Regions from separate parts of the Rhodoferax sp. SPJ4 genome, predicted to be linked through region 2. Evidence: predicted binding sites of a transcription regulator. Region 2 holds the regulator's gene; the other holds the start of a gene.

Region 1 (3,402 bases), 190 kb from region 2:
GTCTGCGCGGCCTTGATGGCCAGCTCGGCCAGCTTTTTGCCGTAGTCCACATGCTGGTTCAGCCACAGCTCCAGCGTGGGGCGCACAAAGCTGGACACCAGGCGCACCGCGTCGCGCGAGTTCAGCCGCTCCTTGATCTGGCCCTGGAACTGCGGGTCCAGCACCTTGGCGCTCAGCACATAGCTGGCGCGGGCGAACACGTCTTCAGGCAGCAGCTTGACCCCCTTGGGCAACAGGCTGTGCAGCTCGATGAAGCTTTTGACGGCGTTGAACAGGCCGTCGCGCAGGCCGCTGTCGTGGGTGCCGCCGGCGCTGGTGGGGATCAGGTTGACGTAGCTCTCGCGCACCGGTGCGCCGTCCTCGGTGAAGGCCACACACCATTGCGCGCCTTCGCCTTCGGCAAAGGACTCGTGGCCGCTGTCGGCAAAACCCTCGCCCTCGAACAGTGGAATCACCGGCTCGCCGTTCAGCGTCTGCGTCATGTAGTCGCGCAGGCCGCCCTTGTACAGCCAGACCTGGCTGTCCTTGGTTTTCTCCTGCGCCAGCGTGACCGTCACGCCGGGCATCAGCACCGCCTTGCTGCGCAGCAAATGCGTCAGCTCGGTCATGGGCAGGACGCTGGACTCGAAGTACTTGGCGTCGGGCCAGGCCCGCACGCTGGTGCCCTGCTTGCGGTCGCCCTCGGCGGCCGGCCGGGTGGAGAGCAGCTCCACCACATCGCCACCGGCGAACACGATGCGGGCCACCTGGCCTTCGCGGTGGCTGGTGACTTCCAGCCGCTTGGACAAGGCGTTGGTGACGCTGACGCCCACGCCGTGCAGGCCGCCGGAGAAGCTGTAGGCGCCGCCCTTGCCCTTGTCGAACTTGCCGCCGGCGTGCAGCCGGGTGAACACCAGCTCGACCACTGGCGCTTTTTCCTCCGGGTGCAGGCCAAACGGGATGCCGCGGCCGTCGTCGTCCACGCTGACCGAGCCGTCGGCGTGCAGCGTGACCTTGATCTTCTTGCCGTGGCCGGCCAGCGCCTCGTCGGCCGCGTTGTCCAGCACCTCCTGGATGATGTGCAAGGGGTTGTCGGTGCGGGTGTACATGCCTGGCCGCTGCTTGACGGGCTCCAGGCCCTTGAGCACACGGATCGAACTTTCAGAGTAGTCGCTGGGGGGTTTGGTGGCCATGGTGCTGTCGAGTGAAGCGGCGATTGTAGCCACGCGCCCTGAAAACCACTGGATACAACCACAGGCCACAAGCCTGTGGCCCGGATCGGCTGTCGTTGACGCGCCAGCGGCGCCACGGCGAATTGGCTACAGTCTTTGCATGACTGCTGTTTCCAAACCCCTTTCCATGGTCCAGGTGCTGGTGTGTGGCGCCGCGGTCGTCACGCTGTCCATGGGCATACGCCACGGCTTCGGCCTGTGGCTGCAACCCATCACCCAGGCCCAAGGTTGGACGCGCGAGAATTTTGCCTTCGCACTGGCCATCCAGAACCTGGCCTGGGGCGTTTCGGGCATTTTTGCCGGCATGCTGGCCGACCGTTTTGGCGCCTTCCGTGTCATCGTGGGCTGTTCGCTGCTGTACGGCCTGGGCCTGTGGGGCATGGCTTTTGCGCCGTCGCCGCTGCTGTTTGCATTGACCGCCGGCCTGCTGATCGGCGCGGCACAGGGCGGCACGACCTACGCCGTGGTGTACGGGGTGATTGGCCGCAACGTGTCGGCAGCCAAACGCAGCTCGGCCATGGGCATCACCGCGGCGGCCGGTTCGTTTGGCCAATTTCTGATGGTGCCGGTGGAGGGCATTCTGATCAGCGACTTTGGCTGGCAGCAGGCGCTGGTGCTGCTGGCCATGGCCGCGCTGGTGATGATTCCGCTGGCCTGGGGTCTGCGCGAGCCCGGCTTTGGCGGCAGCGCCGCGCCGGTGCGGGAGCAAACCGTGGCCCAGGCGCTGGCCGAGGCCTGCCGCTACCCGAGCTTCCAGCTGCTGATGCTGGGCTACTTTGTCTGTGGCTTCCAAGTGGTGTTCATCGGCGTGCACATGCCCAGCTATTTGCGCGACCATGGCCTGTCGCCGCAGGTGGCCAGCTATTCGCTGGCGCTGATCGGTTTGTTCAATGTGTTCGGCTCCTACCTGGCCGGCTGGCTGGGCCAGACCTGGCCCAAACGGCACATCCTGGCCTTTATCTACGGCGCTCGGGCGGTGGTGATTGCGCTGTTTCTGTGGGCGCCGCTGACACCGATGTCGGTTTATGTGTTCTCGGCCGTGATGGGGGTGTTGTGGCTGTCCACCGTGCCGCTGACCAACGGCCTGGTGGCGCAGATCTTCGGCATCCAGCACCTGTCCATGCTGGGCGGCTTTGTGTTCTTCTCGCACCAGATCGGCTCTTTCCTGGGCGTGTGGCTGGGCGGCCTGCTGTACGACCGCACCGGCAACTACGACGGGGTCTGGGCCATCACCATCGCGCTGGGCGTGCTGGCCGCCCTGCTAAACCTGCCCATCAAGGAAGCCACGCTGGCCCGCGGCGTGGCCAAGGCGGCATGACCCTGGCCACGGCACCCCTTCGCACCTGGCGCCGCTGGGTGGGTGGGGCTGTGGCGGTGGCGGCCCTGCTGGGCGCCTTCTGGCTCTACACCCGGCCGGATTTCCTGTTCACGCTGGCCAACCAGGCCTGGTCCTGCTTTTGAGCGTGGGGCCCCGGGATCGCTCCGCACCGGTGCTAAGCTCCCGCCGATGAAAATCTTTGTGATCACCGGTGCCTCGGACGGCATCGGCGCCGAGATGGCCCGGCAACTGGCCCATGCCCATGGCCCGCGCTGCGGCCTGGTGCTGGCGGCCCGCAACACCGACAGCCTGAACCTGGTGGCCCAGCAGTGCGAAGTGCATGCCGCGCAAACCCTGGTGGTGCCCACCGACGTGTCGGTCGAGGCCGCCTGCCGTGCATTGATTGACGCCGCCGTGGCCCGCTTCGGCCGCATCGACGCGCTGATCAACAACGCCGGTGTGTCGGCCCAGGCCATGCTGGCCGATGTCAAAGACAGCGACATGGGCTGGTACGAGCAGCTGATGCGGGTCAACCACTGGGGCGCGGTGTGGTGCACCCACCAGGCCTTGCCGCACCTGATCGCACGCCAGGGCTACATCGTCGCGGTGTCCTCGCTGGCCGGGCTGGTGGGCGTGCCGGGCCGCACAGCCTATGGCGCCAGCAAGTTCGCGATGAACGGTTTTTTCGAAGCCCTGCGCACCGAGCTGGTTCCCACTGGCGTCAGCGTCACCATCGCCTACCCCGGCGTGGTAGACACCCAGATCCGTTACCGCGGCTACAACGCGGCCGGCAAGGCCGCCGGTGCCAGCGGCCTGAAGGAAGAGCAGGCCATGCCGGTAGAGGAATGCGCCCGCCTGATTCTGGAAGGCATG
Region 2 (3,402 bases):
ACATGCTGCGCGCCGCCGTCAAGGCCGGCACGCCGCTGGGCATCGAAGCCAAGAAGGTCATGGACTCAGGTGGTCTGGTCAGCGACGACCTGATCATCAACCTGGTGAAAGAGCGCATCGCCCAGTCCGACTGTGCCAAGGGCTTTTTGTTTGACGGCTTCCCCCGCACCATCCCGCAGGCCGACGCGATGAAGGCCGCTGGCGTCAAGCTCGACTACGTGCTGGAAATCGACGTGCCCTTCGACGCCATCGTCGAGCGCATGAGCGGCCGCCGCTCCCACCCGGCCTCGGGCCGCACCTACCATGTCAGCTTCAACCCGCCCAAGGTGGCCGGTGTGGACGACGTGACCGGCGAACCGCTGATCCAGCGCGACGACGACAAGGAAGAAACCGTCAAGAAGCGCCTGGAGGTCTACAGCGCCCAGACCCGTCCGCTGGTCGACTACTACTCCAGCTGGGCCCAGGCCGATGCCGCCGGCGCCCCCAAGTACCGCGCCATTTCCGGCACCGGCAGCGTGGACGAGATCAAGGCCCGCGCCTTCGCCGCACTGGCCAACTGAGCGGGCATCACGCCCCTCTGAAAGCGGGCTGCGGGCCCGCTTTTTTGTGGCTGCTCGCGGGCCTCAACCGGCCATCAGCGCCAGCATCAAGGCCACCCGGGCCTGGGCCGGGGGCAAGGCCACCGCGGGTGGCCAGGCGCCGGCCTCGGCCACCACCTGACCCAGCGGGCAACGGGTGGTGCGCCACACAATCACCCCGGCCGTCTCGGCCTGCTGCAGGGCCGCCACCCAGGCCTGGTGCAGCGTGCCGTTGCCGGTGCCGGCCACCACCAGCCCCTTCACCCCAGCCGCCACCAGCGCCGACACACCCTCGGTCCGCGCACCGGCGCCACTCATCAGCACCTCGACCCAGGGCCAGGCCCCCTGGCCGGCCACCGGCGCGACCACCGGCCAGACGGCGCGGCCCGCCAAGGGCCAAGGCCGCCTCTGCACCAGCCGCCCACCCACCACCTGGGCCAGCGGTCCGGCCTCGCCAGCACCAAAGGCGTCCAGCCGGGTCGGGTGCAGCTTGCGCACCTCGGACCCCGCAAACACCGCCCCGGCACACACCACCAGCACCCCCTGGGCGCCGGGGGTGCAGGCCACGGTGAGAGCGTCACGCAGGTTCTGCGGGCCATCGGCTTCCGGGTGGCTGGCCGGCCGCATCGCGCAAACCAGCACCACCGGTTTGGTGGGCTGCAAGGCCTGCTGCAGGAAGTAAGCGGTTTCCTCCACCGTGTCGGTGCCATGGGTCACCACCACCGCCTGCGTGTCGGGCTGGGCCAGTCCGGCCGTGATGCGCTCGGCCAGCAGGGTCCACACACTGAAGTCCAGGTCCTTGCTGTCGATCTGCGCCAGCTGCTCGCTGACCACATGCACACCCGCCGCCGCCACGCCGGCCTCGCTCAGCAGCTGCGCCACGCCGCGCACGCCGGCACGGTAAGTGGCACCTTCGCCAGCGGCGACGGCCTCGCCGGCAATGGTGCCGCCGGTGCCCAAGACCAGCACGGTGGAAGAGTTCACTTGCAAACTTTCAAAAACTGGTCAAAAATACAGTTACTGGATATCCAAACAGCCGATCCGCTAATCCAACGCGGGCCGGCCGACCCAGGCGACCAAGGAGCCACCATGTCCGACATGCAGCATTTTCCCGTGAAGCTCACCGCAAGGCAGCAACAAATTCTGGATCTGATCCAGAGCGCCATCGCCCGCACCGGTGCGCCGCCCACCCGCGCCGAAATCGCCTCGGAGCTGGGCTTCAAATCGGCCAACGCGGCCGAGGAGCATTTGCAGGCACTGGCCCGCAAGGGTGTCATCGAGCTGGTCAGCGGCACCTCGCGTGGCATCCGCCTGCAAGGCGAGACCTTGCGCGCCATCCACGAGTCGCGCATCAAGCAGTTCTCGCTGCCCCTGCCCAGCCTGGCCCAGCTGGCGCTGCCGCTGGTCGGCCGGGTCGCGGCCGGCTCGCCCATCCTGGCCCAGGAGCATGTGGACCAGACCTACCATGTCGAGTCCAGCCTGTTCCAGCGCAAGCCCGACTACCTGCTGAAGGTGCGCGGCATGTCCATGCGCGACGTGGGCATCATGGACGGCGATTTGCTGGCCGTGCAAATCACCAAGGAAGCCAAGAACGGGCAGATCGTGGTGGCCCGGCTGGGCGACGACGTCACCGTCAAGCGGCTGCGCCGCAACAAAAACACCATCGAGCTGCTGCCCGAGAACCCCGAGTTCAAAACCATCGTGGTCGAACCGGGTGAGCCCTTCGAGATCGAGGGCCTGGCCGTGGGCCTGATCCGCAACACCATGCTGATGTGAGCCGGCCTCGCCAAACACCGCCTGGCACTGAAATCACCCGTCCATTGAACCGATGGGGCGCTTCACCCGGCGCGCTTGGCGCCGAAAGCCCTTGTACCTCCCTGCTGAAAGCACCGTCATGCACTCGCTTCACCTTGCCGACTGGTCGCCAGTCACACCACTCCGCAGCCTGATGGCCTGGTTGTCCGGGCCGGTGGCCGCACCGGCCGCCCCCACTCGCAGCACCGGCATGGCCGCCCCGGTCTGTGTGGCCAAGCCCCGGTTGGTCGAACGTCGCAGCCGACCGCTGCGTGTGTTGCGGGTGCTGGACGGCCCTCAGGAGCGTTCGGCCGCCGGCCGCATGGTGATTTCCGGCCGTTTTGCCGACGTCTGCGCCGAACTGGACCGGCTGGCCGCCCAGGAAACCCGCTGAAGACCGGCTGACCGCGGCCGACGCCCGATGGGCCCGGACGGGCCCTGCCGTGCAGGCACAATGTTGGGATGAACATTGTGATTTTGGACGACTACCAGGATGTGGTGCGCAAGCTCAACTGCGCCAGCAAACTGGATGCGTTTCCGGCCAAGGTGTACACCAACACCGTCAAGGGCCTGGGCCAGCTGTCGGTGCGTCTGAAGGACGCGGAAGTCATCGTGCTGATCCGCGAACGCACCGCCATCAGCCGCCAACTGGTTGAAAAACTCCCCAAACTCAAGCTGATCGCGCAAACCGGCCGGGCCGGCAGCCACATCGACATTGCCGCCTGTACCGAGCGCGGCATTGCCGTGTCCGAGGGCCCGGGCTCGCCGGTGGCGCCGGCCGAGCTGACCTGGGCGCTGGTGATGGCCGCGATGCGCCGCCTGCCCCAGTACATCGGCAACCTGAAACACGGCGCCTGGCAGCAGGCCGGCCTGAAAGCGGCCTCGATGCCGGCCAACTTCGGCATGGGCGCCACCCTCAAAGGCCGCACGCTGGGCGTCTGGGGCTATGGCCACATCGGCCAGCTGGTGGCTGGTTATGGCCGGGCCTTTGGCATGCGGGTGCTGGTGTGGGGCCGCCAGGCCTCGCTGG

What was found. Region 2 encodes LexA, which represses DNA repair genes until DNA is damaged. Its sites were predicted from a motif close to ACTGTATNNNNATACAGT; they were not measured.
Region 1: a site for LexA is predicted at 1,220-1,237, ahead of AC4BAR_RS06395 (DNA topoisomerase IV subunit B). Genes of this name have one in related genera too.

What each region holds. Positions count from the first base shown of each region.
Region 1 covers NZ_JBYZMN010000001.1:1,309,059-1,312,460, forward strand. Annotated here, with positions in the region: gene AC4BAR_RS06395 (DNA topoisomerase IV subunit B) at 1-1,172, opposite strand, end outside; gene AC4BAR_RS06400 (MFS transporter) at 1,312-2,529, shown strand; gene AC4BAR_RS06405 (hypothetical protein) at 2,526-2,672, shown strand; gene AC4BAR_RS06410 (SDR family oxidoreductase) at 2,719-3,402, shown strand, end outside.
Region 2 covers NZ_JBYZMN010000001.1:1,497,573-1,500,974, forward strand. Annotated here, with positions in the region: gene adk (adenylate kinase) at 1-560, shown strand, start outside; gene AC4BAR_RS07285 (asparaginase) at 624-1,562, opposite strand; gene lexA (transcriptional repressor LexA) at 1,677-2,354, shown strand; gene AC4BAR_RS07295 (hypothetical protein) at 2,473-2,766, shown strand; gene AC4BAR_RS07300 (D-2-hydroxyacid dehydrogenase family protein) at 2,835-3,402, shown strand, end outside.